3 regions of the Diaphorobacter sp. J5-51 genome follow, and region 1 is predicted to be linked to each of the others. Evidence: predicted binding sites of a transcription regulator. Region 1 holds the regulator's gene; each other region holds the start of a gene.
The links. Region 1 encodes sigma-54, which starts transcription at its own class of promoters, with help from an activator protein. Its sites were predicted from a motif close to TGGCANGNAANCTGCTTT; they were not measured.

Region 1 (11,595 bases):
GCAGGTGCACGCGCACGTCGGGCCACTGCGTCTGCACGTCGGGGCGCACGCCGGCCTTGGCGCGGAAGCGGTCGGCCACGGCATCCTTCACGCGCAGCGCGGCGAAGTTCAGGCTCTTGAGCGGGCTGTGCTGCGCCGTCACCTCCACCTTGAAGCTCTGGCGCGGGGTGAACCAGATCTCCCAGGCCACGTCGGCCGCGGCGGCATAGATGTCGTCCTCGTTGCGGTAGGGCCGCTCGGCCAGTTGCACCAGCACACGCTGCGCCAGGCGGCTGTGCAGGTTCAGGCGCAGCGCGTCGCGCCAGGAGGCGCGCAGCAGCACGCCCGCGCGGCCCACGAGCAGGTCCTGCCCGGCCAGCCCCGTGAGGCTGTGCACCTCGTCGGCCAGATAGCCCTCCACGCCAGCGGCGCAGGGCAAAAAGAGTTGAAGCTGGTTCATTGCGGCTGTGCTGCGCGCTGCAGCAATGGCTGGAGCACGGATTCAGGAATGGGTGCGGGCTTGCGGGCCGCACGGTCGATGAAGACGATGCCGGTCTTGCCGCGCGCGATCTCGCGCCCCTGGCTCTTCTCGGTCAACCGGAAGACGAGGTCGAAGCCGTAGCGGTTGAAGTCCTGCGGCGTCATCTCCACGCGCAGCGTCTCGCCGTGGAACGCCTCGGACTTGTACTGCGCCACGATGTCGCCCACCACGGTGGACAGGCCCGCCACGTCGGCCTCGGGGTAGCCCAGCGACTTGAAGAAACGCACGCGCGCCTCGGACACGAGTCTGAGCAACTGCGCGTTGTCCAGGTGCCCGCCCTGGTTGACATGGCTGATGTAGATCTGCAGCTCGGTACTGAAGCCGAAGTGCGGGGGAAGGTCGAAGACGACGCGTGCCATGGTTCAAAGTGCCTTGCGGATGTTGGCCGGGGCGATCTTGAGCGCCTCACGGTATTTGGCCACGGTGCGGCGCGCACATTCAATGCCCTGCTCCTTGAGCATCTCGGCGATCTGGCTGTCCGACAGCGGCTTGTGCGGGTTCTCGGCCGCGATGAACTGCTTGATGAGCGCGCGCACGGCCGTGCTGGAGGCGTTGCCGCCGGTTTCGGTGCCCAGCCCCGAGCCGAAGAAATACTTGAGTTCGTAGGTGCCTTGCGGCGTGGCCATGTACTTGGCGGTGGTCACGCGGCTGATGGTGGACTCGTGCAGGCCCAGTTCATCGGCAATGTCGCGCAGCACCAGCGGGCGCATGGCCAGTTCGCCATGCACGAAGAAGTTCTTCTGCCGCTCCACGATGGCGCGCGACACGCGCAGGATGGTGTCAAAACGCTGCTGGATGTTCTTGATGAACCAACGCGCCTCCTGCAGCCGTGCCTGCAGCGCCTGGTGGCCTTCGCCACGGCCGCCGCGCAACGCACCGGCGTAGATGTCGTGCACGCGCAGGCGCGGCATCACGTCCGGGTTGAGCTGCACGCTGAAGTTCTGCTGTCCGCCGCGGCCGGTTTTCTTGACGATCACGTCGGGCACGATGATGTTGCGGTCCACGTCGGCAAAGCGCCTGCCCGGGCGTGGCTCCAGCCGCGCGATCAAGGCCATCGCGGCGCGCGTGCGCTCTTCGCTGGTGCCGCAGGCCTGCGCCAGGCGGCGCACGTCGCGCTTGGCCAGCAGGTCCAGCGGCTGGCCGCAAATGGCCAGCGCGGCCTGGATCACGTCGGGGTCGCCCTCTTCGTCCTGGTCCATCGCACGCAGCTGCAGCGTGAGGCATTCGGCCAGGCCGCGCGCGCCCACGCCCGCGGGCTCCAGGCTTTGCAGCAGGCGCAGCGCCACGGTGAAACGGTGCACCAGTTCATCGAGTTGCTCGGGGTCTTCGGTGCCCGCCAGGCTGGCGGCCAGGTCCTGCAGCGACTCGTCCAGGTAGCCGTCGTCGTTCAGCGATTCGATGAGGAAGCGCAGCGCGGCCATGTCCAGCTCGGACAGGCGCAGCGCCAGCGCCTGGCGGTGCAGGAAGGCCGTGAGCGACTCCTGGCTGCGGGCCAGCTCGGTGGCGTCCACCTCGTCGTCGCTCCCCGCGCCGGCACCGTTGCGCGCCGGGGCGTCGCCGCCCCACTCGCTGTCGTCGGGCGCCAGGTCTACCGAGCCGTCGCCTTCCCAGTCCGCGGGTTCGGCCGTGGATTCGGCGGTGGAGGTTTCTGCATCATTTTGGCTTGTAGCGCTTTCCTGCCCTGCGCTGACAGCTCCTGAATAAATAGCATCCTCGGCTTCGCGGTCTTGCTCGCTCACCGGTGCATCGGCCTGGGCCAGGCCGAACTCCTCGCGCGGGGCCTCTTCCAGCGTGCGCTCCAGGAAGGGGTTCTCGTCGAGCATTTGCTCGACCTCCTGGGCCAGCTCCAGCGTGGACAGCTGCAGCAGGCGGATCGACTGCTGCAACTGCGGTGTGAGCGCCAGGTGCTGCGAGACGCGCAGCGACAGGCCGGGCTTCATGGCCTGCAACCCACTGTCTGGTCCTGCATCGCGCCGTGGTCGCCCATCACTCTCACATGCGGAAGTGCTCGCCCAGGTACACCCGGCGCACTTCCGCGTTGTCGACGATGTCCGACGGCGTACCCTGAGCCAGCACCTGGCCGTCGCTGATGATGAAGGCGTGGTCGCAGATGCCCAGCGTCTCACGCACGTTGTGGTCGGTGATCAGCACGCCAATGCCGCGCGCCTTGAGAAAGCCAATGATGCGCTGGATCTCGATCACGGCGATCGGGTCGATGCCGGCGAAGGGCTCATCCAGCAGGATGAAGCGCGGCTGCGTGGCCAGCGCGCGCGCGATCTCCACGCGCCGGCGCTCGCCGCCCGACAGCGCCAGTGCAGGCGACTTGCGCAGGTGGTCCACGCGCAGTTCCTGCAGCAGCGCGGTCAGGCGCCGCTCCACCTCGGCGCGCGGCAGGGAGCGGCCGGCCTCGTCGGTCTGCAGCTCCAGCACCGCGCGCACGTTGTCTTCGACATTGAGCTTGCGAAAGATCGAGGCTTCCTGCGGCAGGTACGACAGGCCCAGCCGCGAGCGCCGGTGGATGGGCATGTCCGTCACGTCCTGCCCGTCGATGCTGATGCGGCCGCCGTCGCTGCGCACCAGGCCGACGATCATGTAGAACGACGTGGTCTTGCCGGCGCCGTTGGGGCCCAATAGGCCCACCACCTCGCCCTTTTGCACGACCACGGACACGTCCTTGACCACCTTGCGGCTGCCGTAGGACTTCTCCAGGTGCAGCGCCTCCAGGCGGCTGACGCCTTCGCTCATGCGCGCATCGTCCAAGGCCGCGCTCACTTCGCGCCGTCCAGGCTGGGGCTGGTACGCAGCGCGGGCGGCTCGGTGCGCACGGGCGGCGTGGCGCTGGTGCCCGATGCAGGCTCCTTGGGCGCGAGCACCGCCCGCACCCGGCCGCCCGGCGTGCCGGCAGTGGCGCCAGCGGGCGCGGTCTTCTGCCCGTCCACGGTGAACACGTCCGTGAGGTTGTTGTAGACGATGAGGGCGCCGGCCAGCTCGTCGGTCAGTGTGGCCTCGCGGTAGCGGCGCAGCTCGGCGCGGCGGATGAGCTTCACCACGTCGGCGCGGCCGTCGTATTCGATGACCTCGCCCTCGCCCTCGACGAACTCGTCGGGCGCGCCCGGCGCGGTGTCACGCTTTTGCCGGAAAAAGGCGCGCTTGCCCGGCTCGGCCGTCACCACACCGTACTGGAAGCCGTCGGCATCCTGGCGCACCTCCAGCTGCGCGCCGCGCAGCACGATGGTGCCCTTGGTCATGACGACACGGCCGGTGAAAACGCTGGTCTGCTTGAGCTCATCGTGGCGCAGGGCATCGGCCTCGATGTTCATGGGCTTGTTGCGGTCGGCTTTTTCGGCGTGCACCAGCGGCGATGCGGCCAGCGCCAGGGCCAGCGCTGCGGCGCGGGACAGGAGGAGGAAGGGCAATCGGGTTCTCATAGAGGGCACGAATCTTGCGATCATTGTACTGACGCAAGCGCGCCGCCGCCGCAGTGGATCGCATCAACCCGTACAGGCCTGCCACCGGCCGCCATGCCGCCGCGCCAACCGGTGCGCAGGCATGAAAAAAGCGCGCCCGTAGGCGCGCTTGTCGCTGGTGGCGGCGGGGCGCTTCAGCCCTTGCGCGCTACGCCAACCAAGTGCTCCACCACCTGCAGCACGCTTTGCATGTTGCCCGCCATGGTGCCGTCGGTGTAGTAGCGGCCGGCCACTCCCATGGAGGGAACGCCCTCGACCTGGTAGCCGTCCTGCAGCTGCGACGCCTTGCGCACCTGGTTGGATACGGTAAAGGAGTTGTAGACCTCCTTGAACTTCGCCACGTCCACGCCCTGCTTGCCGATCCAGTCGAAGATCAGCTCGTCCTTGTTCAGCGGCAGGCGTTCCACGTGCACCGCACGGAACACCTTCGCATGCAGCTCGGGCAGCTTGCCCATGCCTTCCAGCGCGTAGTAGAGCTTTTGCTGCGGCACGAAGCTCGCATTGAACGCCACGGGCACGCGGCGGATGTGCAGGTCCTTGGGCGCCGACTTGATCCAGGCCTCCAGCGAAGGCTCGAACGTATTGCAGTGCGGGCAGCTGTACCAGAAGAACTCGATAACTTCGATCTTCCCGGCAGGTGCCTCGGTTGCGACGGGCTTGCCCAGCTTGACGTAGTCCTTGCCTTCCTTGAACTGGCGGCCTTGCGCCAGTGCGGGCGCCGCCAGCGGCAGGCTCAGGGCGGTGGCCGCGGAGGCGACGGTCAGAGAAAACTCACGGCGTTTCATAGGTTGGGATCACTCCTGGACAGTATGGAGGGTTGTGAGCGCCAGCGCGGGCAAAAGTTCAGCGCTGCACCCGGACCAGCGCGGACTCCACCCCCGCGCCATCGAGTTTTTCCTTCAGCGACTCGGCGTCGTCACGCTTGCCGAACGGGCCCACGCGCACGCGGAACACCGTGCGGCCGTTCTGCTCACGCTCGCTGACGCGCGCCTCCCAGCCCAGCATGGCCAGCTTGGCGCGCTGCGCATCGGCATCCTGCTGGGTGCGGAACGCGCCCGCCTGCACGAAGTATTCGAAAGGATCGGCACTGGTCGCGGGAGCGGGCGCCGCGTTGGCCTTGGCGCGGGCCAAGTCGCCCAGCGGGTCGGCCGACGTCGGTGCCGCGCCGGGCCGGCTGGCCGCCGCCCGCGGACCCGACGCAGGCTGGGCTGCGGCGGTCGCGGTGTCGGACGCGGGAGCGGCAGCCGGCGCAGCGGGGCGCACAGGGTTCTTGCCGTACAACGGCGCGTTGGGGTCCCAGTTCTTGTTCTTCGTGGCCTCGTCCTGCTCGGACGCACGCGGCGTGCTCTTGTTCAGGAAGGGCACGGGCACCTTGGTCACATACACGGCTACGGCCAGCGCGGCTCCCAGGCCCACGATCACCCCGAGGATGAAGCCCACGATGGTGCCGCCGCGTTGCTGTTTCTTCATATCAGTGGTCACTTACATTCTGGCTGGCGCAGACACGCCCAGCACCGCCAATCCATTGTGCAATACCTGCGCTGTGGCCGCGACGAGCGCCAGCCGCGCCTGCTTGACGGCCTCGTCGTCCACCAGAATGCGTTCGGCGTCGTAATAGCTGTGGTAGGCGGCGGCCAGGTCGCGCAGGTAGAAGGTCACGTCGTGCGGCGCATTGCCGGCCGCGGCTGCGGTGAGCATCTCGGGATACTTGGCGAGCAGCAGCATCAGCGCCTGGGCCTGCGGGCCTTCCAGCGGCGACAGGTCCACATCGCGCAGCGCGGCCACGTCGTAGTCCTCGCGCCAGCCGCGCAGCACCGAGCAGATGCGCGCATGGGCGTACTGCACGTAATACACGGGGTTGTCGTTGTTCTGCGCCACGGCCAGGTCGACGTCGAAGGTGTATTCGGTGTCGGGCTTGCGCGACAGCAGGAAGAAACGCACCGCGTCCTTGCTGGTCCACTCGATCAGGTCGCGCAGCGTCACGTAGCTGCCGGCGCGCTTGCTGATCTTGACCTCCTCGCCATTGCGCACCACGCGCACCATGGTGTGCAGCACGTAGTCGGGGTAGCCCTGGGGGATGCCCACGTCCGCCGCCTGCAGGCCGGCGCGCACGCGCGCGATGGTGCCGTGGTGGTCCGTGCCCTGGATGTTCACCACCTTGGTGAAGCCGCGCTGGAACTTCTGGATGTGGTAGGCCACGTCAGGCACGAAGTAGGTGTACGTGCCGTCCTGCTTGCGCATGACGCGGTCCTTGTCGTCCCCGTAGTCGGTGGACTTGAGCCACAGCGCGCCGTCCTGCTCGTAGGTCTTGCCGTTGGCGACGAGGCGCTGCACGGTAGCGTCCACATGGCCGTTGGCGTAGAGGCTGGACTCCAGGTAGTACTGGTCGAATTGGAGGTTGAAGGCCTGCAGATCCTTGTCCTGCTCATTGCGCAGGTAGGCCACGGCGAACTGGCGGATGTTCTCGTAATCCTCGACATCGCCATTCGCCGTGAACGCGCGGTCATCGGCCTGGACGGTGGACTTGGCGAGGAAGGCGTCGGCGATGTCCTGGATGTAGTCGCCGTTGTAGAAATTCTTGGCCAGCGGGTTGTCCGCGTCGGTGGGCCAGCAGTCATCCCCCGGCTTGAAGCCCTTGGCGCGCAGTTGCGTGCTCTTGGTGAGGGTGTCGATCTGCACGCCCGCGTCGTTGTAATAGAACTCCCGGTGCACGCTCCAGCCCTGGGTGGCGTACAGATGGCTGATGGCGTCGCCGATGGCGGCCTGGCGGCCGTGACCGACGTGCAGCGGCCCGGTGGGGTTGGCGGAGACGAACTCCACCAGGACTTTCTCGCCGCGCGCCGGCTGGTAGCCATATTGCGCGCCTTGCGCCAGCACCTCGTGCACCACCTGCTGCTTGGCGGCGGGCTTGAGGCGGATGTTCAGAAAACCGGGGCCGGCGATCTCGATGGCTTGCACCCATTTTTGGAACGCGGGCGTGGCCTCCAGCGCGGCCTGTAGCTGTTCGCCCAGTGCGCGGGGATTCTGCTTGAGGGGCTTGGCCAGTTGCATGGCGGCCGTGCACGCGAGGTCGCCATGGGCAGCGACCTTGGGGGATTCGAAGGCCGCGCGGCTGCCTGCGCCGGGCGACACCTTTTCCAGCTCGTCGGCCAGCGCCGCGAGCAATTCCTGTTTGACGGAGAGCATGGGGGCGGATTCTACGGGCCGACCCGTCATCCATTCGTGACCGCCCGGCGTTATGCTGGGTGGCCCGTGGGGCACTGCGTTGCCGGCGGGCGCATTCACCTTTTCCTTTTTTGCAGGAGCATTACATGAAGAAACTGCTTCCCCTGTTGGCCGCTGCCGGCTTTGCCCTTTCGTTCGCCGCACACGCTGCGGACGCCCCCGCGGCCGGCGCCTCCGCCCCCGCCAAGGCGCCCACGGCGCAGCAGACGCGCATGAAGACCTGCAATGCCGACGCCGGCGCCAAGAACCTCAAGGGCGACGAACGCAAAGCTTTCATGAAGGAGTGCCTGAGCGGCAACAAGGCGTCCACCCAGCAGGACAAGATGAAGAGCTGTAACGCGGACGCCGTTGCGAAGAACCTCAAGGGCGACGCCCGCAAGGCCTTCATGAAAGAGTGCTTGAGCGGCGCGGCCAGCTAAAGGACCGACGCACCGCACGGGCCCGCCCATCGGGCCTGCACGAGAAAACCCCGCGCGCCTGCCGCCCGCGGGGTTTCTTTTTTTGCCCTTCCCTCAGCGCTCAGCGCGTGCCCACGCCGCGTGCCAGGAAGACGGCCAACAGCGGAATCAGCGCCAGCAGATGGGCCTCGATCATCACCAGACGGCGCGTGCTGCGCACCTGGTCATCCGAGGGCAGCGCGCCGCCGGCGCGCACCGCACGGCGCCAGCGCAGGAAACGCATGGTCGGGACGATGGACATCAGCCCGATCACCACGAACAACGTGACCTTGGCATGCAGCAGCGGCTGCGACCAGTACCACGCCCCGCCCTTCATGCCCCACCAGGTGCGCGCCAGCCCGGTGGCCAGCACCAGCAGCGCCGAGATACCGTACAGCATGTCCACCCGCGCCAGCCGCTCGACTGCGGCCGCGTTCATCCACTCCTTGCGGCACAGCGCGGTCTCGCTGGCGAGGAAGGTAGCGGCCATGAGGAAGGCCAAGATGTGGGCATAGGCGAGCAGGGCTTCGGTGGTCACAGGTTTCCTTTCGGCAGAGGTACGCGCGGCGCGCATAGGTCATGGGCGGCGCGCGGAGAACTCCTGCGCCACCCAATCGTCGATCAGCGTCTTTTCGTGGCGCAGCTTGTCGCCAGGATAGCGGTCCCCGCGCATCTGGAATGCCAAGCCCGGCAGCGTGCGACTGCCTTCGGCCAAGGTACGGCCGTCTGGCGAGAGGCGCTTGAACTCCAGCGCGATGCGCGGCGGATGCACGTCGCGCACCACGCGCACCGCCTGGGCGGTGGCCCGCGCCGCGGGCTCGAATGCACCGGCGCGGCGCACGTCGGTGATGTGCACCTCCGCGCGCTCGCCCTCCGGCAAGGCTGCGGCCACGCGCTCGGCCAGGTGTTCGCACAGCGCATCCATCCAGGCACGCCGGGCCGCGGCGGGCTCGTGCGGGGTTTGCTCGCGCGCCTCGGCAAAGCCGGCCGGATCCGCGTAGGTGACACTGACCATGCCGGCCGGCACCCCGTGGGCGCGCGGCGTGGTTTCCGCGTGCCGGGCGGGCAAGGCGCAGCCGGCGACCAGGGCCAGCGCCATAACGGCCAGCATCCAGCGAGCGGCGGGCAACGCGGGGAGAACAGAAAGAACGGGAATGCGCATGAAAGCTCCTGTACGGTGGGCCGTGCGTACGGCCCCGGCATGATGGGGGCCGGGCGGGAGGAATGCCGCGGCATTGTGCCCCGCGTTCATGTCAGACAGAGGCGGGCCGTGCCCAGAATTCGGGCTGCGCGTAATGGTGCTTCAGGTACTCGATCCACAGCCGCACGCGCAGCGGCAGGTGCTTGCGCTGGGGAAAGACGACATAGATGCCGTTGGGCGGCGCGGCGAACTCCTCCAGCACCGCCACCAGGCGGCCGGCCGCGATCTCGGACTCTACCTCCCAGGTGCTGCGCCAGGCGATGCCCCAGCCGCCCAGGCACCAGTCGTGCAGTACCTGGCCGTCGGAGCAATCGAGGGGCCCGCCGGGCTTGAAGTGCACGACCTCGGTGGCGCCGCCACCGCCGGCCACCGGCACGCGAAACGCCCAGCCGCGCGTCTGCGAGGCATCGCTGGAGAGGGTCAGGCAGTCGTGCTGGGCCAACTCGCCCGGGTGGGTGGGTGTGCCGCGCCGCTGCAGGTACTGGGGCGTGGCCACGCACAGGCGACGGTTGTCCGCCATGCGCACGCTGACCAGGGACGAGTCGGGCAGGTCGCCCACGCGCACGGCGCAGTCGTAGCCCTCGCCCGCCAGGTCCACCACGCGGTCGCTCAGGTTCAGCGAGAGGGTCACCTCGGGGTGCAGGTCATGAAAGCGCGGCACCAGGGGCGCCACATGGCGCCGGCCAAAGCCCGCGGGCGCAGTGACGCGCAGATGCCCCGTGGCCTTCACGCCGCCGGCGGATACGCTGGCCTCGGCGTTGGCCACATCGGACAGCAGGCGCTGGCAGTCCTCCAGGAAGGCGCTGCCCTCGTGCGTGAGCGCGATGCGCCGCGTGGTGCGCACCAGCAGCTTCACGCCCAGGTGCTCCTCCAGCGCGTCCAGGCGCCGCCCCATGATGGCCGGGGCCACGCCCTCGGCCTTGGCGGCGGCGGTGAGACTGCCCCGCGTGGCCACCGACACGAATGACTCGAACGCTTTGAGTTTGTCCATGAATACAAGCCAAATCAGGCTCCAAGCCTTATACAGCAAGCGCAAGCAGCTATCAATTTCATGAAAGCATGCACCGCACTCCCCATGCGGAGTGTGCCAACCTTTGCAAAAAAGTCATTGGTTAAGAGATATGTGCGCGATTTATTAATGGAAATATTTCCAATACAGTGGCATGCAAGGCTCCGCCATGGGCCACGGCTTTTCAATTACCGCTAGGGGGTTTCTCATGACCGCACGTACCCACGTCCACGGCCTGCAGGTGGCCAACGAACTGCACGCCTTCATCAACGAGCAGGTGCTGCCGGGCACCGGCGTCGAGCCGGCCGCCTTCTGGAAGGGCTTCGATGCCCTCGTGGCCGACCTGGCGCCCAAAAACGCGGCCCTGCTGGCCGAACGCGACCGCCTGCAAAAGGAACTGGACACCTGGCACAAGGCCAACCCGGGCCCCATCCAGGACATGGCAGGCTACCGCGCCTTCCTGAGCCAGATCGGCTACCTGGTCGAGCCCCCCAAGGGCGCGCAGGCCACCACCACCAACGTGGATGCCGAGCTGGCCATCCAGGCCGGCCCGCAGCTGGTGGTGCCCATCCTGAACGCACGCTACGCCCTGAACGCCGCCAACGCGCGCTGGGGCTCGCTGTATGACGCGCTGTACGGCACCGACGTGATCGGCGAAGAAGGCGGCGCAGAAAAGGGCAAGGGCTACAACCCCGTGCGCGGCGCCAAGGTCATCGCATTCGCACGCGACTTCCTGGACCAGGCGGCCCCGCTGGCCAGCGGCTCGCACAAGGACGCCACGGCCTACAAGGTCGAGGGCGGCACGCTGGCCGTCACGCTCCAGGGCGGTGCCACCACCGGCCTGAAGAACGCGGCCCAGTTCGTGGGCTACCAGGGCAATGCGGCCGAGCCATCGTCCGTGCTGCTGGTGAACAACGGCCTGCACATCGACATCCGTGTGGACCGCAACACCCCCATCGGCAAGGGCGACGCCGCCGGCGTGGCCGACGTGGTGGTGGAAGCTGCGCTGTCCACCATCCTGGACCTGGAAGACTCCGTGGCCGCCGTGGACGCCGAAGACAAGGTGCTGTGCTACAGCAACTGGCTGGGCATCCTCAAGGGCACGCTGACCGACACCTTCGACAAAGGCGGCAAGCAGGTCACGCGCGGCCTGAACCCCGACCGCGAATACACCGGCGCCGACGGCAAGCCCGTGAAGCTGCACGGCCGCTCGCTGATGTTCGTGCGCAACGTGGGCCATCTGATGACCAACCCCGCCATCCTGTGGGGTGCCGAGAGCAAGGAGATCCCCGAGGGCATCCTGGACGCCATGGTCACCACGGCCATCGCCATCCACGACCTCAAGGGTGGCGCGGGTGGCATCCGCAACAGCCGCACGGGCAGCGTCTACATCGTCAAGCCCAAGATGCACGGCCCGGCCGAAGTGGCATTTGCCAACGAACTGTTCGCCCGCGTGGAGCAGGTGCTGGGCCTGCCCGCCAACACCGTGAAGCTGGGCATCATGGACGAAGAGCGCCGCACCAGCGTGAACCTGAAGGCCTGCATTGCCGCCGCTCCGGCGCGCGTGGCCTTCATCAACACCGGCTTCCTGGACCGCACCGGCGACGAGATACACACCGCCATGCAGGCCGGCCCCATGATCCGCAAGGGCGACATGAAGAGCAGCGCCTGGATCCAGGCCTACGAGCGCAACAACGTGCTGGTGGGCCTGTCCATGGGCCTGTCCGGCCGCGCGC
Region 2 (11,595 bases), on a different contig from region 1:
GCCCGCGCCCCCCGTCTTTCCGCTTCACCCGCTTTTTCCCCCTCGTGCACCTCTGCGGCCCGTCACGGCGCGCTCGCGCAGCGGCTGGCTGGCCTGGCCCTGGCGCTGGGCCTGGCGGCCTGTGGCGGCAAGGACGCGCCAGCCACCGAGCCACAGGGCCCCGCCGCCGTGGGCGTGGTCACCCTGCAAACGCGCGCGCAGCAACTGGACGCCACCTTGCCCGGCCGCACCCGCGCCTACCTGACCGCCGAGGTGCGCCCCCAGGTCTCGGGCATCGTGCAGCAGCGCCTGTTCACCGAGGGTGCGCTGGTGCGCAAGGGCCAGCCGCTGTACCAGATCGACGACCGCCCGCTGCGCGCCACCGAGGCCAGCGCCGAGGCCACTCTGGCCCGCGCCGAGGCCACGGCGCGCACGCAGGAGGCCAATGCGCGCCGCAATGCCGAACTGGTCAAGATCGACGCCATCAGCCGCCAGGCCTATGACGAGAGCCAGGCCGCGGCCGCGCAGGCCCGCGCCGACGTGGGCGTGGCCCGCGCCAACCTGGAGACGGCACGCATCAACCTGCGCTACAGCCGCATCGAAGCGCCCATCGCCGGACGCATCAGCCTGTCCAGCGTCACCCCTGGCGCGCTGGTGACGGCCAACCAGGCCAATGCGCTCACCACCATCGTGCAGATGGACCCGATGTACGTGGACTTCACCCAGTCCAGCACCGAGCTGGTGCAGCTCAAGCGCGACTGGGAGGCCGGCCGCTACCAGAAGGTGGACGGCAACCAGATGCGCGTGCGCATCCGGCTGGACGACGGCAGCGACTACCCGCACGAAGGCCGGCTGCAATTTGCGGGCGTGATCGTCAACGACACCACGGGCACGGTGACGCTGCGCGCCGTGGTGCCCAACCCCGACGGCGTGCTCATGCCCGGCATGTACGTGCAGGCGCTGCTGCCCACGGGCCTGGCCAGCGACGCGCTGCTGATCCCGCAGCAGTCCGTGCACCGCGACCTGACGGGCCGCGCCAGCGTGCTGGTGGTCAACGCCGACAACGTGGTCGAGAAGCGCCCCGTGGAACTGGCGCGCGCCTTGGGCAACCGCTGGCTGGTGGACAGCGGCCTGCAACCCGGCGAGCGCCTGGTGGTGGATGGCTTTCAACGCATCAAGCCCGGCGACAAGGTGGCGCCCCAGGTGGTGGACCTGAACACCAAGAAGGGCCCGGCCGCCGCGGCGCCAGCACCCGCCGCCAGCGCCACCCCCGCGGCGGGCCAGAGCGTAGACATCACCGCCCGCCCCGGCGCATCCCGCTGAGCACGAGGTCAGGCGCACATGGCCCAGTTCTTCATCAACCGCCCCATCTTCGCGTGGGTGCTGTCCATCATCATCATGCTGGCGGGCGGCCTGGCGATCTTCACGCTGCCGCTGGAGCAATACCCCGACATCGCACCGCCGCGCGTGACCATCTCCGCGCAGTACACGGGCGCTTCGGCCGAGACCGTGGAAAACTCGGTCACGCAGATCATCGAGCAGCAGCTCAAGGGCATCGACAACATGATCTACATGGGCTCGACGTCGGATGCGTCGGGCCGCTCGGCCACCACCCTCACGTTTGCGCCGGGCACCAACATCGACGTGGCCCAGGTGCAGGTGCAGAACAAGCTGCAGTCGGCCATGAACCGCCTGCCCGATGCCGTGAAGAGCCGGGGCGTGTTCGTCAACAAGGGCGGCCAGGACTACCTGGTCACCTACAGCTTCTTCTCGGGCGACCCGAACATGAGCGCGGTGGACATCGGGGACTACCTGAACTCCAACCTCGTGGACGTGATCGGCCGCCTGGACGGCGTGGGCGACATCCGCGTGTTCGGCACCTTCTACGCCATGCGCCTGTGGATGGACCCGGCCAAGATGGAGAAATTCCAGCTCATGCCGTCGGACCTGATCAGCGCCCTCAACGCGCAGAACGCACAGGTCTCGGCCGGCCAGCTCGGCGCGCTGCCCGCCGTGCCCGACCAGCAGCTCAACGCCACCATCACCGCGCGCACCAAGCTGCAGACGGTGCAGGAGTTCGAGGACATCGTGCTCAAGACCGCCACCGACGGTTCGGTGGTCACGGTGAAGGACGTCGCGCGCGTGGAACTGGGCCCCGACAACCTGACGGTCAAGGCCAAGCTCAACGGCCGCCCGGGCGCGGGCATGGGCATCGTGCTGGCCGACGGCGCCAACGCCATGGCGGTGTCGGACGCCGTGGCCGCCAAGCTGGCGGAGCTCAAGCCCTACTTCCCCAACCAGATCGACTATTTCGTCAGCTCCGACTCCACGCCCTTCGTGCGCGCCTCGATCCGCGAAGTGGCCACCGCGCTGGGCGAGGCCATGGTGCTGGTGGTGATCGTGATGTTCATCTTCCTGCAGAACTTCCGCGCCACGCTGATCCCTGCGATCGCCGTGCCAGTGGTGCTGCTGGGCACCTTCGGCGTGCTGGCCGCGGCGGGTTACTCGATCAACACGCTGACCATGTTCGCGCTGGTGCTGGCCATCGGCCTGCTGGTGGACGACGCCATCGTGGTGGTGGAGAACGTCGAGCGCGTGATGCACGAGTCGGGCCTCTCGCCCAAAGAGGCCACGCGCCACTCGATGCGCGAGATCACGCCCGCGCTGGTGGGCATCGGCCTCACGCTGTCGGCGGTGTTCGTGCCGATGGCGTTCTTCGGCGGCTCCACGGGGGTGATCTACCGGCAGTTCTCCATCACCATCGTGGCGGCGATGGCGCTGTCGGTGCTGGTGGCGCTCACGCTCACGCCGGCGCTGTGCGCCAGCATCCTCAAGCCGTCCGCCCACCTGGGCAAGGACCCGCAGGTGCGCCGCGGCCTGCTGGGGCTGAACGACCGCTTCTTCCTCTGGTTCAACCGCCACTTCGAGACCAACACGCTGCGCTACCAGCGCGGCGTGCGCTGGATGCTGCACCGCGCCAAGCGCATGCTGCTGATCTTTGCCGCCATCTGCCTGGCCGTGTGGTGGATCATCGGCCGCGTGCCGACGGCCTTCCTGCCCGATGAAGACCAGGGCTACATCCTGGCCAACGTCAACCTGCCCGCTGGAGCCACCGACGCGCGACTGCAGGACGTGCTGGACCAGGTGAATCTGTACTTCAAGGACGTGCCCGAGGTCATCAGCTTCAACCAGGTCTCGGGCCTGAACGGCGACCAGAGCTCGGCGCGCGCATTCATCCGCCTCAAGCCCTGGGACCAGCGGCCGCTGGCCAGCCAGTCCGCGGCGGCCATCGCCCACCGCGCCACCCAGGAGCTGGCCAAGATCCGCGACGCGCGCATCTTCGTGTCGCAACCGCCGGCCGTGCGCGGCCTGGGCTCCAACGCAGGCTTCAACTTCATGCTCAAGGACATCAACGGCCTGGGGCACGAGGCGCTGCTGGCCGCCAAGGACCGGTTCCTGGCCGAGGCGCGCAAGCACCCCGAGCTGACCAACCTGCGCACCACCAACCTGGACGACGCCACCGAGCTGCGCCTGGACATCGACGACCGCAAGGCCGCCGCGCTGGGCCTGAGCTACGACGCCATCAACAGCGTGCTCTCCAGCGGCATGGGCGGCACCTACGTGAACGACTTTCTGAACAACGGCCGCGTCAAGCGCGTCTACATCCAGGGCGACGCGCCGCACCGCATGCTGCCGCAGGACATCGGCAAGTGGACCGTGCGCAACAAGAACGGCGAGATGGTGCCTTTCGGCACCTTCTCCAAGGCCCACTGGGCCTATGGCTCGCCGCAGCTCATGCGCTACAACGGCGCGCCCGCCTATGAGATGGTGGGCAGCGCCGCGCCGGGCGTCAGCTCGGGCGTGGCCATGAAGATCGTGGAGGACATCCTGAAGGGCCTGCCGCCCGGCATTGCGTACGAATGGACGGGCGCCTCGCTGCAGGAGCGCCAATCCGGCGCGCAGGCGCCGCTGCTGTACGCCATCTCGATCCTGTTCGTGTTCCTGTGCCTGGCCGCGCTGTACGAGAGCTGGACCGTGCCCCTGTCGGTGATGCTGGCCGTGCCGCTGGGCGTGCTGGGCGCTCTGCTGGCGACCTGGACGCGGGGCCTGGCCAACGACGTGTACTTCCAGGTCGGCCTGATCACCACGGTGGGCCTGGCCTCCAAGAACGCCATCCTGATCGTCGAGTTTGCCGTGCAGTTGCAGGAACAGGGCCGCAAGCTGCTGGATGCCACGCTGGAAGCCGTGCGCATGCGCCTGCGCCCCATCCTCATGACCTCGCTGGCCTTCGGCTTCGGCGTGGTGCCGCTGGCCCTGGGCACGGGCGCCGGCGCGGGCGGGCGCAATGCCATCGGCACGGCCGTGCTGGGCGGCACCGTGGCCTCCACGGTGCTGGGCATCTTCATGGTGCCGGTGTTTTTCCTGCTGATCCGCAGCTGGTTCAAGAGCCGCTCGCGCCAGGACGACGCGGCCCAGCCTGCCCCCATCCACCCGGAGAGTGCCGCATGACGCGCCCCCATCCCTTCACGCCTGTGACCGCCGCCCTGGCCTGCGCCTTGCTGGCCGGCTGCAACCTGGCGCCACGCTACGAAGCGCCGCCGCTGCCCGTGCCGGACACGGTGGCATCGCCCCTGCCCCAGCCACCGACCGCCGGCGCCGTGGCGCTGCCGGACGGAGGTCCCATGGCCTGGCAAGACTTCGTGCAGGACGCCCGCCTGCGCACGGTGGTGGAACAGGCCCTGGCGAACAACCGCGACCTGCGCGTGGCGGTACTGGCCATCGACAAGGCCCGCGCGCAGTACGGCGTGGTGCAGGCCGACCGCTTTCCCACGGTGAACGCGGCCGGCGCGGGCAACCGCAGCCGCACCGCCGACGACCTGACCGCCGCGGGCCGTTCCAACACCACCAGCCAGTACAGCGCCACACTGGGCTTCAGCAGCTACGAGATCGACTTCTTCGGCCGCGTGCGCAACCTGCACGATACCGCGCTGCAGGAGTTCCTGCGCGTGGCGGAGAACCGCCGCAGCGTGCAGCTCAGCCTGGTGGCCGAGGTGATCGGCGCCTGGCTCACGCTGGACGCCGACGCGCGCCGCCTGCAACTGGCACGCGAGACCCTGCGCACGCGCCAGCAGGCCCTGGAACTCACGCAGCGCAGCCATGAACTAGGCGCCAGTTCGGGCCTGGTGCTGGCGCAGGCCCAGTCGGCGGCCGACACCGCACGCGTGGATGCGGCCGCCTTCGTCTCGCAGCTGGCGCGCAGCCGCAACGCCCTGGCCCTGCTGGTGGGATCGCCCGTGCCCCCAGCGTTGTTACCCGCCAGCGTGGCCACCGTGGAAACGGCCATGCCGGTCACGGCCATGGCGGGCCCGGCCACGCCGGCAACCCAGCCCGCTCCCGGCACCGGTACTGCGGACAGTCCTGCCCCCCGGTCCCCCGTCCCCGCGCTGGCCGAGCCCGCGGCGCCCGCAACGGCGCTGCTGGCCGTGCCTGCAGACGTTCCGTCCAGCGTGCTGCTGCGCCGCCCCGACGTGCGCGCGGCCGAGCATGCACTGCAGGGCGCCACGGCCAATATCGGCGCGGCCCGCGCGGCGTTCTTTCCGTCGATCACGCTCACGGCCTCGGTGGGCACGGCCAGCAATGCGCTGACGGGCCTGTTCGAGGGCGGCAACGGCACCTGGGCGTTCGCGCCGCAGATCCGCATGCCGATCTTCGACGCCGGCCGCAACCAGGCCAACCTGCGCGTGGCCGAGGTGACGCGCGACACCGCCGTGGCCCAGTACGAGAAGGCCATCCAGACCGCCTTCCGCGAGGTGGCCGACGCGCTGGCCGAGCGCGCCACGCTCACCGAGCGCCTGCAGGCGCAGGGCTCGCTGGTGCAGGCCACCCAGCGCACGCTGCAGCTGTCGGACGCACGCTTTCGCCTCGGTGCGGACAACTACCTCGCCGTGCTGGACGCGCAGCGCACGCTGTATGCCGCACAGCAGGCGCAGATCACGCTGCAATTGGCCGAGCAGGTCAACCGCGTGACGCTCTACAAGGTGCTGGGCGGCGCCTGGACGGACCCAACACCACCGCCGGCAGGCGGCTCCTGATTCCATCGCTGGTAGCGCCTGAGGGACAAGCGCTGGACGCTGTTCTTGTTCAATTGCGGTGCACCGGGCGCGCACGCAGGGGCCACGCCACCGGCACAACATCCCCTACGAGGTCCGGGCGCCATCAGGACGCCAGCGCCCGCACCATCGCGCCGCCACTTGCACCACGGCGGTGCGCAGCCCGCCACGCCCGGCCAAGCGCGCGATTGCTCCTAAAACCATAGCTGATCGCGCCTGCCCATCAAGCGCTAGCGGACTATTCAGCCCAACCCATGAGCGCACACCTCTCACCCCGCCGCACCCTGGCACGCCCATTGCATTGAAGCCAGCGCGGCCACGGTAGGCCGCAGCGCGTGCCCTCTCCAACGGCGGAGGCAGGGCTCGCGGGACGAAGGCGTCCCCACCCGCAACCAGGCCCCTGCCCGGTGCGGCGTGCGGACGCCTTTTTTTGTTGATGTGGCTGCGCGGGGCATTCCCGCCGGGGAGACGATGGTGAAGCAATCCAGGCTGGTGATGGTGGGCAATGGCATGGCAGGCGTGCGCGCGCTGGAAGAGCTGCTCAAGATCGCGCCCGACCTCTACGACATCACGGTGTTCGGCGCCGAGCCGCACCCCAACTACAACCGCATCCTGCTGTCGCCCGTGCTGGCGGGCGAGCAGACGCTGGAGGAGATCGTCCTCAACGACTGGTCCTGGTATGCGGACCACCACATCACGCTGCACGCGGGGTGCACCGTGACCCATGTGGACCGCACGCGGCGCACCGTGCATGGCGTGGCGCATGACGGGCGCACCGTCGAGGCGCCCTACGACCGGCTGATTCTCGCCACGGGTTCCAACCCGTTCATGCTGCCCATTCCGGGCCGTGAGCTGCCCGGCGTGCTGGCCTACCGCGACATCGCGGACACGCAGGCCATGATCGACGCTGCCGCCAGCTACAAGCACGCCGTGGTGATCGGCGGCGGCCTGCTGGGCCTGGAGGCGGCCAACGGCCTCATGAAGCGCGGCATGCAGGTCACCGTGGTGCATGCGGGCGAGTGGCTCATGGAGCGCCAGCTTGACGACGTGGCGGGCAAGCTGCTGCAGCAGTCGCTGGCCGAGCGCGGCATGCAGTTCCTGATGCAGGCCCAAACGCAGGAACTGGTGGCCGGCGGCGACGGCCGCGTGGCCGCGGTGCGCTTCAAGGACGGCAGCGAGGTGCCCGCCCAGCTCGTGGTGATGGCCGTGGGCATCCGCCCCAACACGGCCCTGGCCGAGCAGATGCACCTGCACGTCAACCGCGGCATCGTCGTCAGCGACACGCTGCAGACCGTGACCGACCCGCGCATCTACGCCGTGGGCGAATGCGCGGCGCACCGCGGCATCGCCTACGGGCTGGTGGCGCCGCTGTTCGAGCAGGGCAAGGTGCTGGCCAACCACCTGGCGGAATGGGGTATCGGGCGCTACCAGGGCTCGCTCACCTCCACTAAGCTCAAGGTCACGGGCATCGACCTGTTTTCCGCCGGCGACTTCCAGGGCGGCGAGGGCACGGAGGAGATCGTGCTCAGCGACCCGCATGCCGAGGGCGGCGGTGTGTACAAGAAGCTGGTGCTCAAGGACGACCGGCTCGTGGGCGCCTGCCTCTATGGCGACACGGTGGACGGCAGCTGGTACTTCAAGCTGCTGCGTGACGGCCGCAGCGTGGCCGACATCCGCGACCGGCTCATGTTCGGCGAATCGCACCTGGGCGACGCGGGCCATCAGGGCCAGAACAAGGCCGCCGCCATGGCCGACAGCGACGAGGTCTGCGGCTGCAACGGCGTGACCAAGGGCCAGATCTGCAAGGCGATCAAGGACAAGGGCCTGTTCACGCTGGACGAGGTGCGCAAGCACACCAAGGCCAGCGCCAGCTGCGGCTCGTGCACCGGGCTGGTGGAGCAGATCCTCATGGCCACTGCGGGCGGCGACTATTCCGCCACGCCCAAGACCAAGCCCGTGTGCGCCTGCACCGACCACGGCCACCAGGCCGTGCGCGAAGCCATCCGCACACACCGGCTGCTGACCGTGGACGGCGTGTTTCGCTTCCTGGAGTGGAAGACGCCCAACGGCTGCGCCACCTGCCGCCCGGCCGTGAACTACTACCTCATCAGCACTTGGCCCAAGGAGGCGCGGGACGACCCGCAAAGCCGCTTCATCAACGAGCGCAGCCACGCCAACATCCAGAAGGACGGCACCTACAGCGTGGTGCCGCGCATGTGGGGCGGCGAGACCAGTGCCGCCGAACTGCGCCGCATCGCCGACGTGGTGGACAAGTACCAGATCCCCACGGTGAAGGTCACGGGCGGCCAGCGCATCGACCTGCTGGGCGTGAAGAAGGAAGACCTGGTCAACGTCTGGCGCGACATCGGCATGCCCTGCGGCCACGCCTACGCCAAGGCGCTGCGCACCGTGAAGACCTGCGTGGGCAGCGAGTGGTGCCGCATGGGCACGCAGGACAGCACGCAGCTCGGCAAGGACCTGGAGCACGCCTTCGTGGGCATGTACGCGCCGCACAAGGTCAAGTTCGCCGTCAGCGGCTGCCCGCGCAACTGCGCCGAGAGCGGGATCAAGGACGTGGGGATCATCGGCGTGGACTCGGGCTGGGAGATGTACGTGGCCGGCAACGGCGGCATCAAGACCGAGGTGGCGCAGTTCTTTACCAAGCTCAAGACCGCCGAGGAGGTGCTGGAGTACACGGGCGCTTTCATGCAGCTGTACCGCCTGGAGGGCTGGTACCTGGAGCGCACGGTGCACTTCGTCGCCCGCGTGGGACTGGACTACGTCAAGCGCCGCGTACTCCAAGATGCCCCCGGCCGCCAGGCGCTGTGGCGCGAGCTGCAGGACGCGCTGGCGGGCGAGCCCGACCCGTGGTTCGAGTTCGAGCCGGCAGCGGTGGACCGGCGCCAGTTCATCCCGATCACGCCCATCCCCGCATGAACGTTGGCATGAGTTTCAGCCAAAAGTGCCTGTCACGCCCTGCCAGCAAGCGCCAACAGCTCCTAAAGGAATAGCTATGACCACCTGGACCCCGATCTGCTCCCTGGACGACATCCCCGTGCTCGGCGCGCGCCGCGTGGCCCGCCCGCACGGCATGGACGTGGCCGTCTTCCGCAACGACGCCGGCGGTGTGTTCGCCCTGCTCGACCGCTGCCCCCACAAGGGCGGCCCCTTGAGCCAGGGCATCGTCTTCGGCAACAGCGTGGCCTGCCCGCTGCACAACTGGACCATCGGCCTGTGCGACGGCCAGGCCGCCGCCCCCGACGAAGGCTGCACGCCGCGCTTTCAGGTCAAGGTGGAAGCCGGCACCGTCTACCTGGACGCCCAGGAACTGGCCCACCACGCCCTGGACCTGCAACGCCCCGTGGCCGGCCCCGCGGTGCGCTGCAAGGCAAACCCACCATGACCCCGCGCAGGCGCAACGCGCCGCGCAAGGCCAGGCCGAGCGCAGCGATGGCCCGAATGGGCTGTCCGGTTTCCTGGTTCCCTTCAGGATGCGCCGAGGAGCGCAGCGGCCAGCGGATCAGGGCTCGCGATTGTTTGAGCGAAGCGAGTTTGAGCGAGACCCCGCTGGACGCGAGCACCGCAGGTTGCCCGCAGCGAAGCGAAGGGACGCAGCCTGTAGGGTCGCCTTTCTTTTGGGTACTTTGCTTTGGCGAAGCAAAGAAAAGTACCTCGCCCGCCGGGGCGAGTCCCGGCCAGCCACATCCAAAAGAATAGCTACTCGCGCCCACACCACAAGCCCTAAAGCCCAAAAATACCAAGAGAACACGCCATGCAAGAAACCCGTTCCACCTGCCCCTACTGCGGCGTAGGCTGCGGCGTGATCATCCAGTCCGACGGCGACACCATCACCGGCGTGCGCGGCGACCCCCACCACCCCGCCAACTTCGGCCGCCTGTGCACCAAGGGCAGCACCCTGCACCTCACCGCCAGCCGGCCCGTCACACTGCAGACCCGGCTGCTGCAACCCCAGCTGCGCCCGCAGCGCGGCCAGGCAGCGCACCCCATCGACTGGGACGCGGCTCTCGACACCGCGGCGCAGCGCTTCGCCGCCACCATCGACCGCCACGGCCCCGACGCGGTGGGCTTCTACCTGAGTGGCCAGTTGCTCACCGAGGATTACTACGTCTTCAACAAGCTGGCCAAGGGCCTGATCGGCACCAACAACATCGACACCAACTCGCGCCTGTGCATGAGCAGCGCCGTGGTTGGCTACAAGGCCACGCTGGGCGCCGACGCGCCGCCCGCCTGCTACGACGACCTGGGCCACGCGCAGTGCCTGTTCATCGCCGGCAGCAACACGGCCTGGGCGCACCCCATCGTGTTTCGCCGCATCGAGGACGCGCGCGCCGCCAACCCGGCCATGAAGATCATCGTGGCCGATCCGCGCCGCACCGACACTGCGGCCATGGCCGATCTGTTCCTGCCCCTGCTGCCGGGCAGCGACGTGATGCTGTTCAACGCCATGCTGCACGTGATGCTGCGCGAGGGCTGGGTGGACCAGGGCTACATCGCGCGCCACACCAGCGGCTTTGCCGATCTGCAGGCCGTGGTGCAGGACTGCACGCCCGAGCGCGCTGCTGCCGTCTGCGGCCTGCCGCCGCAGGACATTGCCACCGCAGCGCGCTGGTTCGCCGGCGTGGAGAGCATGGCGGAGGGTGGGCCACGCCGGCCCACGCTGAGCCTGTACTGCCAGGGCCTGAACCAGAGCACCAGCGGCACGGCCAAGAACGCCGCGCTGATCCACCTGCACCTGGCCTGCGGGCAGATCGGCCAACCGGGCGCCGGCCCTTTCAGCCTGACGGGCCAGCCCAACGCCATGGGCGGGCGCGAGGTGGGGGGCCTGGCCAACCTGCTGCCCGCGCACCGCGACATGGCCAACCCCGACCACCGCGCCGAAGTGGCCCGGCTGTGGGGCGTGGAGTCGGTGCCCGCGCGGCCCGGCATGACGGCGGTGGAGATGTTCCAGGCCGCGGCCGACGGCGCGATCAAGGCGCTGTGGATCGCCTGCACCAACCCCGCGCAGAGCCTGCCCGACCAGACCACCGTGCGCCGCGCCCTGCAACGTGCCGAGTTTGTGGTGGTGCAGGAGGCCTTCGCCACCACCGCCACCGCACAGTACGCCGACCTGCTGCTGCCTGCCACCACCTGGGGCGAGAAGACCGGCACCGTCACCAACAGCGAGCGCCGCATCAGCCGCGTGCGCGCTGCAGTGGCCGCACCCGGCGGCGCGCGGCACGACTGGCAGATCGCGCTGGCGCTGGCGCAGCGGCTGGAGAGGCACCTGCGCCCCGGCCAGCCCACGCTGTTCCCCTACGCCGGGGACACGGCGCAGGCCTGTGCCGAGGCCATCTGGAACGAACACCGCGAGACCACGCGCGGGCGCGACCTGGACATCACCGGCCTGACCTGGGCCGCGCTGGAGGCAGACGGGCCGCAGCAGTGGCCCTACCCGAGCGGCGCCCGCGCGGGCCGCGCGCGCCTGTATGCGGACGGCGTCTTTCCC
Region 3 (8,463 bases), on a different contig from region 1:
CCACGGGTCGGGATTGACAGTGCCCACATCGGTGCCCACGTATTCCTTCATGGCGTACAGGCGCATTTCGTGGCCGCTGGGCAGGTTGAACTGCAGCATGCGGCCGGTGGAGGGCAGCGTGCCTTCAGGCAGCAGCGTGGTCTTGATGCCCCAGGCCTCGATGCGTGCCTGCAGCGCCTCCAGATCCTCGTCTTTCTCCACCTTGTAGGCAACGTGGTTCAGGCCCGCCCGGTCGCTGGGGGTCAGGATGATGGAGTATTTGTCCCACTCGTCCCAGCATTTCAGGTAGACGTTGCCCGCACTGTCCTTCATGACGGTCTTGAGGCCCAGGACCTCTTCGTAGTGCTTGACGGCAGCAGCGATATCCATGACCCGCAGGCTCGCGTGGCCGATTCTCAGTACACCCATTTCATGTCTCCTCTTGGTTGATAAATCTTCAATGACTCAATTGGCTGGACGTTGCGCCACCGAGGCGGCACTGCCCAGAAACGGTTTGCGCAATCGGGCGGCCACTTCCAGGCACACCGCCTGGGTGGGCGCCACGCGGCAGGCCAGCGTGTAGCCTTGCGCTTCTTCTTCGGTGCTGACATGCGCCCGGCTCACGGGGCCCAGCGGCTGCACGCCGCCCTCGACGATGCGCACCTTGCACACGCCGCAGCCGCCGTTGACGCATCCCACGGGAATGCCCTTGCGGCCCAGCCGCAGCATGCCCTTGAGCAGGCTTTCGTCGGTGGCGCAGGCATAGCAGTCACCGGTCTGCGCGACATGCACATCCACGGTCGGTCGTTGGCTCATCCACATGCCGGCCTCCGTCAGACGCGCTTGAACAGCGGGCTGCGCGCGCCCTGCGCATCGGCGGCCGAGAGGAACTTCTCGGTGTAGATGTCGCGCTCGAACAGCCGCCCCTGCATCAGCGTGGCAATGCAGGCCTCGACCATGGGAGGCGGGCCGCACAGATAAGCCTTGTGGCCCGCAAAGTTGCCCTGGAAGTGCGCCTGCGCGGCCTGATGCACAAAGCCGCGCGCGCCGCTCCAGTCCGAGCCCTCGGGCTCGGCTGACAACGACGGCACGTAGGTGAACTGCGGGTGCTGCTGCGCGAGTGCGCGAAATTCATCGTCGTAGTACAGCTCGTCGCGCGAGCGCTGGCCATAGACCAGCGTGACCGGCTCCGTGCAGCCGCCAGCAAGCAGCGCATGGATCATGGAGCGCGGGCTCGACAACCCCGAGCCGCCCGCCAGGAACACCATCGGCAGCCGCGCCGAACGCCGCACAAAAAAGCGCCCATACGGCCCGGCCAGGCGCAGCCGCGCGCCTTCTTGCAGCTGCTCGTGCAGCCAGGTGGTGCCGGCACCGCCGGGCACATGGCGCACGTTGAGCTCAACCTGCGCGCATTCGCCATCTGCGCCCGGCGCGTTGGCGATCGAGAAGGCGCGGCTTTGCCCCAGGCCCGGAATCTCCAGCTGCACATACTGCCCCGGCTGAAAGCGGATGGGCTTGTCCAGCCGCAGGTGCAGCGCCTTGATGGTGGGCGTGAGCCGCTCGATGCGCTCCACCGTGGCCGCGAAGTCGCGCACGGGAATGATTTCGGCGTCGGGCTCCTCGTCGATGTCGGCCTCGATGGTCGTATCGCACTGCAGCGTGGCGCAGCAGGCCAGCGTCTTGCCCTCGTCGCGCTCGAAGTCCATCAGCGCGAACGGGTTGGCGGCACCGTGGTCCACCTCGCCGTCGGCAACCTGCACCTTGCAGGTACCGCACAGGCCGTGGCCGCAGGCGTGGGGAATGTAGATGCCCTGGCGCAGCGCTGCGTCGAGCAGGGTCTGGCCCTCTTCGACGTCGATCGTTGCGCCCAAGGGCTCGATGGTCAGTTGGTAGGTCATGGCATGGACGCGGGGCCCGGGGGTAGCCCCCGGGCTTCCCTCACCGAATGGGACTTAGCTGCACGTACCCTGGATGCCGGTCAGGCCCGGGGTGCGAAAACGGATCGCGTCCTTGTGCTGAAGGCCATTGGCCTGCAGCGACTTGGCCGGATCGGGCGTCCACGGCTGGCCGGACTTGAACCACTCGACCTGGGACCAGTCGATCTTGGCAAAGTCGGGGTGCTCGCCGTACACGCCGGGCAGCACGCCCTGGACCAGCGCGCCGAACGGGGTATCCGGCGGCAACGGCAGGCAGACCGGTGATGCAAACATCAGGTGATCCTCCCAGCCGATGTAGAGCAGCGGTGCGGGGAAGTTCTCGCGCCGGTCGCGGGCGGGAAAGTCGTAGGGTTTGACAGCAACGACGCTCATGCCTTGTCTCCTTGAACAGCATCACCACGCCAGGCGGCAAAGTTCTTCTGGTCTTCCGAGCCTTCAAAGTCGAGGTTGTCCCGGCCCACCTTCAGGTCGTAGTAGTCCATCACGGCAGCCATCGGGTCAAAGCCCTCCACCGTCGGGTCGGTGCCCTCGGGGAAGCAGTTGCCCTGGTAAATCTGGTGCACGGGCAGCCAGGCTTGCGAATATTTCTCGGGCTCGTCGTCAAAAATTTCTTTGCAACCGTCGCTGCAGAAGTGGTACTTGTCGCCGTGGTAGTCGGACTCGCGGTAGCAGATCTTGGTCGGATCGCCGGGCTCGGTAAAGAACATGGGGACCTGGCAGATGGTGCACAGCATGGGCAGCGTCTTGTTGTAAAAGCGCTTGCCCTGTTGCTGCTGCGCGTGGAAATGCTCGAAGCGCGGCCGGTAGTACTTGTCGAAGGTGTCGGGGTACTTTTCGCTCAGCCACTGCATCTCGTCTTCCTTGGGAATCCAGGTGTGGAACGGGGCGGCGGCCGCATAGTTGTAGAAGGTATTCCAGGCCTGGTGGCTGATGTGGTCTTTGCCGGCGCACGCCTCCTTCCAGCCCTTGGGCTCGCGGATGCCATAGCGGGCCAGATCGCGGAACAGCGCGCCACCGTTTTCCTCGGCGTACATCTCCCAGGCCTCCTTCCAGCTCATCACGCGCTTGGGCAGCATGTAGTCCTGCATCATGGCCACGATGGTCAGCAGGCGGTAGCCGCGCCAGAGCCACTTGTCGATCCACTTCTGCACGATCGGCACGTTGGCCGGGTCCTGCTCGAGCATGAACTTGATGCACTCGATGCCCAGGGTCATGTGACGCGATTCGTCGGACTGGGCCGAGAAGCCAAACGTCACGGTGCTCATGTCGCCGTTGTGGGCGGCGCCGGACATGAAGGGCACGAACACCAGGTTGGTCAGCACGTACTCGAACGAGAAGCTCACGGCGGTGAGGAACTCGAACGGCCCTGCGGTGGAGGCGTCTTCAAAAAACGACTTGGGCACGGACAGGTACCACACACGGTCAAACATGTGGGGTGCCTGGTGCAGGCCATTGAAATACTTGTTGTAGTGCGACAGGGCGTGGGTTTCGGTCTGGCAGTGGCGCAGCTCGTCAATGGACTGCATCTGCGCGGCAACGCGGGCACCGGCACCGGTGAAGTGGCGGCCCACATGGGCAAAGCCGCGGTGCGCGAGGTACTCTATCGGGGTCACGGCCTGGAAGAAGATCTTGATCGCATTCACATAGCGCGCATCCGAAATACCCAGCTGGCCATTGTTCTGCGCAAAGGCCTCGATCACGGCATAGAGCTTCTTTTCCTTCTCGCCCTGGTATTTCCAGTAGGCGTCCATGGTCAGGCGAAACGGGTCTTCCCATTTATCCCAGTCGTGGATCTTGATGCCTTCGTATTTGTCGAACGGGAACACCTTGTCCATCGGTTGGTAGGTAGTGTCCCAGGCCAGATCGCGCGTCATGGCGATGTGGCGTTCTTTCAGGCCGAGCTTCTTTTTGGTAACGGGTGCGTCCATGGTGTTATCTCCTGGTGGTTGCGGCAATAAATCGGGGGGTGGCGGCTGCTTTAGCGCAGCCAGCTCAACGACAACTCGTCGTCGTCTTCATTGATGTAGCCTGAGATCGTGACCAGATTGACGTGAATCTGTTGCAGGTCAAAACGCTGGCCGGTTTGCTCTTCGATGCTCTCGCGGCGCACTACCAAGCGGCCGGGGGCGTCGATCTTGACCAAACCGGGCGAATGCACGGCAGTGGCTTCGGGGTTGTTGGCCAAGATGGCATCGACAATCGGGCGCGATTCTTCGTTGTCTTGGAAGGCAATGAAAACTTTAGAAACGGGTTCGGTCATCACAAACTTTCTCAGAGGGTTAGACCGGCCTTGCGGGCGCGGGTGTTGAGGGTTTCGCGCACGGCCAGCAGGGCTTCGGCACCGGCAGCGCCCAAGGCCATCTCTGCCACCGGAGCCAAGGCGGCTTGGGCTTGATCGGCGTAGCGTTGGAACCAGCTGCTGATCAAGGAATGGTTGTCGGCGTTTTCGGCGGCGGCCACTTTGATGACCGCGTCCACCCAGCGTGCGCTCTCGTCATGCCATTCGGGCATGAAGGCCGTGAGCATGGCCACCGCCGTACCGCCCTGCACCGCAAGGTGGTCGTCCACGAAATGCGTGTAGATCAGCGGGTACAGCAGACCGTCGAGCGCCAGGTTCTGCGCCACGAACAGCTCGAACGGGTCGTTGACGACCAGCGTGTCCTCCACCAGCTTGCGCAGTCCCTGCCAGCGCGGGTCCTGCAGCCAGTCGTTCTTGCCGGCTTCCAGTGCGCCGGGCTCCCCCAGCGCCAGGCCCAGGCGGGTCAGGTACTGGGCCACGCCTAGCTGGTCCATGGCGTGCATCATGGCCGGGGCGGTAAAGGCCGTTCCATAGCCGCGGTCACACACCTGGCAATTGTTCATGTTGGCGCCCCAGGCCGCGTGGCGCAGCGGCATGAGCACCTCGCAGGCTGCGGCGCGCTGCGCGTCGGGAATCTTGTCGATCAGGCCGCGCGACTCGACAAACTGGTAGTTGGCCTCCATCGCCTCTTGCTGGCGCGCACGCGCCATGGTCCAGTTGGCGTAGTAGAACTGGCGCGGGTCGCGCAGCGCGTCCCAATCGGCCAGCTTGACGGCCGTGCGGCCAGCATCAAACAGCTCAAACTCGGGCTCCCAGGTCGGGCGGTAATGGAAGTTCGCGGCGTTCTGAATGCCCAGCGTGGCTTCAAGGTAGCGCGACGCGGGCTTGTCGCCCGTGTAGGCCGCCACGCGGGCGAAGGTGTTGCGCAGCGGCTGAATTTCGCGCGCCTGCAAGTCGATGTTCATGGGGCTTATCTCCTGGTCGTGGTTGTTGGGGCAGGGCTCAGTCATCCAGGTGGCGCACGCGGTGCGCCGCGCAAAAGGCATCGAATGCCGGTTCAGGGAGCATCAGCTCCACCGACAGCTCGGGCCATCCGATCGAGAAAGCAAACTCGACAAAGCCGTTGTCGCGGCGGCCCAGCACGCGCACAAACCGCTGCGACAGATCGCAGACGGGTTGCGGGGTGGCAGATGCGTCGGTGGCAATGGCGGTGTGGGTCATGACGGTCTCCTTTTCGGTTTTGCGCCATCTGTTTAGCACGGGCCATGCCAATGCTGGCGTTTTGCGCGCAAATATCGATAAATCCAGGGTTAATCCCTAGCAAATCGCGTCAAAGAGGCCCGCCCGCAGGTTGGTAGCCGCCGGCTGCGGCACCCGCGGCCAGCCCGGAGCCGCGATTGCTGCACAGCAGCATGATGTTTTGATGAGACCCAGGGGTCAGCCAGTTCATGAAATGATGAAAAACCTCCCCGGGTCGATCCCGATGGACGACCACCCGCTGTTTATCGATACTTTTTTCATGCCAGCCACCACCCTGCCCCCCTACCCGTCCGACGCCGACTTGCGCCGGCTGGTGCACTTCTCGCCCGTCGATGGGCGCATCTGGCTGGCTGATCAGCGCATGCTGCTGGTACATGCGGCGGCCTTTCAGGCGTTGCGGCGCGAGCTGGTGGCCAGCCTGGGGCCGGAGCACGCCCGCCCCTTGCTGATGCGTGCGGGTTACGCATCGGGCGAGCGCGATGCGCTGCTGGCGCGCCAGGTGCGGCCGGGCGCATCGCTGTTCGACGCCTTTGCCGTAGGGCCGCAGTTGCACATGCTGGAGGGCGCGGTGCGCGTGCAGCCGAAGGTGTTCGAGCTGGACGAGGCGGCAAGCCACTTTCACGGCATCTTTCAGTGGGATCACAGCTGGGAGGCCGAGGTGCACCAGCGCGCCTGGGGCCCGCAAGGTGCGCCCGTGTGCTGGATGCTGCTGGGCTATGCCTCGGGCTACACCAGCGCGTTCTTTCGGCGCCCGGCCCTTTTCAAGGAAGTGCAGTGCACGGCCTGCGGCCACGCGCACTGCCTGATTGAGGGCCGCTTTGAGCACGAATGGCCCGACGGCGAGCAACTGGCGCGCGACTACGACCCCGACTCCATGCTGGTGCGCCTGGGCGAGCTGCAGTCGCAGGTGGATGCGCTGCGCACCCAGCTACAGCCCGCAGATGATCAGGGCCCGCTGCTGGGACGCTCGCGCGCCTTCAACGACACCGTGGAGCTGCTGCGCAAGGCCGCGCCCACGCAGGTCACCGTGCTGCTGACCGGCGAGACCGGCGTGGGCAAGGAGCGCTTTGCGCGCGCGTTGCACGCCATGGGCCCGCGCGCCGACAAGCCCTTCGTGGCCGTCAACTGCGCGGCGCTGCCGGCCGAGCTGATCGAAAGCGAGCTGTTCGGCGCCGAAAAAGGCGCCTACACCGGCGCCACCGCCGCGCGCGTGGGCCGCTTCGAGCGCGCGCACGGCGGCACCTTGCTGCTGGACGAGCTGGGCGAGCTGCCCCTGCCCGCGCAGGCCAAGCTGCTGCGCGTGCTGCAGCAGGGCGAAGTGGAGCGCCTGGGCGGCACGCAGCCGCGCAAGGTGGACGTGCGCGTGATTGCCGCCACCAACGTCGATCTGGAAAAAGCCGTGGAAGAAGGGCGCTTTCGGCGCGACCTGCTCTACCGCCTGAACGTCTATCCCATCCGCATCCCGGCGCTGCGCGAGCGCGCGGACGACATCGAGCTGCTGGCCATGCACCTGCTGCAGCGCTACGCCGCCCTGCACGGCAAGCGCCTGGCGGGCTTCACCGACCTGGCCATGACCGCCATGCGCCAGCACGCCTGGCCCGGCAACGTGCGCGAGCTGGAAAACCTGGTCGAGCGCGGCGTGATCCTGGCGCCCAACGACGACCTGGTGGACGCCGCCATGCTCTTTCCCACATCAGTCCTTCCCACGGCCCACACCGTGAACGCGGCAGGAGCGCTGGAAAGCGAAGCGCACTGCCAGCAAAGCGCCGGTCTGTACGACACCCTGCAAGCCAGCGGCCTGACGCTGGACGCGCTCGAAGACGCGCTGATCCGCGAAGCCGTGGCGCGCGCAGGCGGCAACCTGGCCGCGGCGGCGCGCGCGCTGGGGCTTACGCGCCCGCAGCTGAGCTACCGCCTGTCGCGCCTGCAAGAGCGGCCGCTGGCGGCTTCGTGAGGCGAACGCCAGCCCCGCATTGCCATGGCCAAACGCAGTTTTCACCCCCTGATTGCACTGCCCGGCGGCGACGCCGCCGAGGACGCAGCCCTGTACGACGCCCCCTCGCGCACGCTGATCGAGCAAACCTACGCCACGCTGCGCAGCGACATCGTCGAGGGGCGCCTTGCGCCCGGCAGCAAGCTGCGCATCGAGCACCTGCGCACCCAGTACGCGGTGGGCGCGGGCACGCTGCGCGAGGCGCTCACGCGGCTGGCCAGCGACGCGCTGGTGACCGTGGAGGGGCAGCGCGGCTTTCGCGTGGCGCCCATCGCCATCGAAGACCTGGAGGACATCACCCACCTGCGCGTGCAAATCGAAACCACGGCGCTGCGCCAGTCGATACGCGCGGGCGACGCGCAGTGGCGCGAAGCGCTTGCCGAGGCCTATGCGGCCATCTCGGCCGAAGAGCAGCCCATCGCGCCGCACCGCCGCCGCCAGTGGGAGCTGCTGAACGTGCGCTTTCATGAGGCGCTGCTGGCGGGCCACGCCTCGCCCTGGACGGTGCGGGTGTTGCGCCTGCTGTCGCGCCACAGCGAGCGCTACCGCTTCTGCGCCATGGGCCTGCCGGGTGGTGTGCGCGATGTGCACGCCGAGCACACCGAAATCTTCGAGCTGGCCATGTCAGGCCAGGATGCCCGCGCCGCGCTGGCGCTGGAGGCACACATCCGCGCCACGCCCGATTTGCTGATCCGCGCCCTGCGCGAAGGCCGCGCCTTTTTGCCGGGCTGCGCACCGCCGCAGCTTCAAGTCAAATCAGCTGCCAGCCCTTGAACAGCGAGCGCTGCCAGCTACTAATAAAGTAGCAAGTCAGCCCCCCCGCGCTGCCTGGTACAGCCCCTGCACCTTGGGCACGTTGCCCTCCAGTTCACGGATGCGGTCCGGCCCCGAGGGATGGGTGGACAGAAACGCGACCCCGTTATTGCCCGTGGCCGCGCCCATCTTGCGCCACAGGCTGACGGCGGCCTGCGGGTTGTAGGCGGCGCGGGCGGCCA

Region 2: nirB (nitrite reductase large subunit NirB) is a predicted target of sigma-54. The motif match lies at 6,375-6,392, and genes of this name have one in related genera.
Region 3: OX89_RS08040 (phenol hydroxylase subunit) is a predicted target of sigma-54. The motif match lies at 5,469-5,486, and genes of this name have one in related genera.

The regions. Positions count from the first base shown of each region.
Region 1 is NZ_JSYI01000015.1:30,702-42,296, forward strand. It holds gene OX89_RS01755 (class I SAM-dependent RNA methyltransferase) at 1-439, opposite strand, end outside; gene OX89_RS01760 (thioesterase family protein) at 436-879, opposite strand; gene OX89_RS01765 (RNA polymerase factor sigma-54) at 883-2,460, opposite strand; gene lptB (LPS export ABC transporter ATP-binding protein) at 2,513-3,265, opposite strand; gene lptA (lipopolysaccharide transport periplasmic protein LptA) at 3,289-3,948, opposite strand; gene OX89_RS01780 (thiol:disulfide interchange protein DsbA/DsbL) at 4,122-4,772, opposite strand; gene OX89_RS01785 (SPOR domain-containing protein) at 4,831-5,457, opposite strand; gene argS (arginine--tRNA ligase) at 5,470-7,173, opposite strand; gene OX89_RS01795 (PsiF family protein) at 7,299-7,631, shown strand; gene OX89_RS01800 (DUF2214 family protein) at 7,732-8,187, opposite strand; gene OX89_RS01805 (DUF3016 domain-containing protein) at 8,227-8,811, opposite strand; gene OX89_RS01810 (LysR family transcriptional regulator) at 8,903-9,841, opposite strand; gene OX89_RS01815 (malate synthase G) at 10,068-11,595, shown strand, end outside.
Region 2 is NZ_JSYI01000073.1:29,081-40,675, forward strand. It holds gene OX89_RS09915 (efflux RND transporter periplasmic adaptor subunit) at 1-1,302, shown strand, start outside; gene OX89_RS09920 (efflux RND transporter permease subunit) at 1,321-4,488, shown strand; gene OX89_RS09925 (efflux transporter outer membrane subunit) at 4,485-6,071, shown strand; gene nirB (nitrite reductase large subunit NirB) at 6,561-9,026, shown strand; gene nirD (nitrite reductase small subunit NirD) at 9,103-9,492, shown strand; gene OX89_RS09940 (nitrate reductase) at 9,862-11,595, shown strand, end outside.
Region 3 is NZ_JSYI01000054.1:145,779-154,241, reverse strand. It holds partial or broken gene OX89_RS08075 (VOC family protein) at 1-408, opposite strand, end outside; gene OX89_RS08070 (2Fe-2S iron-sulfur cluster-binding protein) at 445-795, opposite strand; gene OX89_RS08065 (NADH:ubiquinone reductase (Na(+)-transporting) subunit F) at 813-1,877, opposite strand; gene OX89_RS08060 (phenol hydroxylase subunit P4) at 1,932-2,288, opposite strand; gene OX89_RS08055 (aromatic/alkene/methane monooxygenase hydroxylase/oxygenase subunit alpha) at 2,285-3,844, opposite strand; gene OX89_RS08050 (MmoB/DmpM family protein) at 3,895-4,176, opposite strand; gene OX89_RS08045 (phenol hydroxylase) at 4,188-5,180, opposite strand; gene OX89_RS08040 (phenol hydroxylase subunit) at 5,218-5,436, opposite strand; gene OX89_RS08035 (sigma-54-dependent Fis family transcriptional regulator) at 5,735-7,429, shown strand; gene OX89_RS08030 (GntR family transcriptional regulator) at 7,454-8,242, shown strand; gene OX89_RS08025 (M48 family metallopeptidase) at 8,279-8,463, opposite strand, start outside.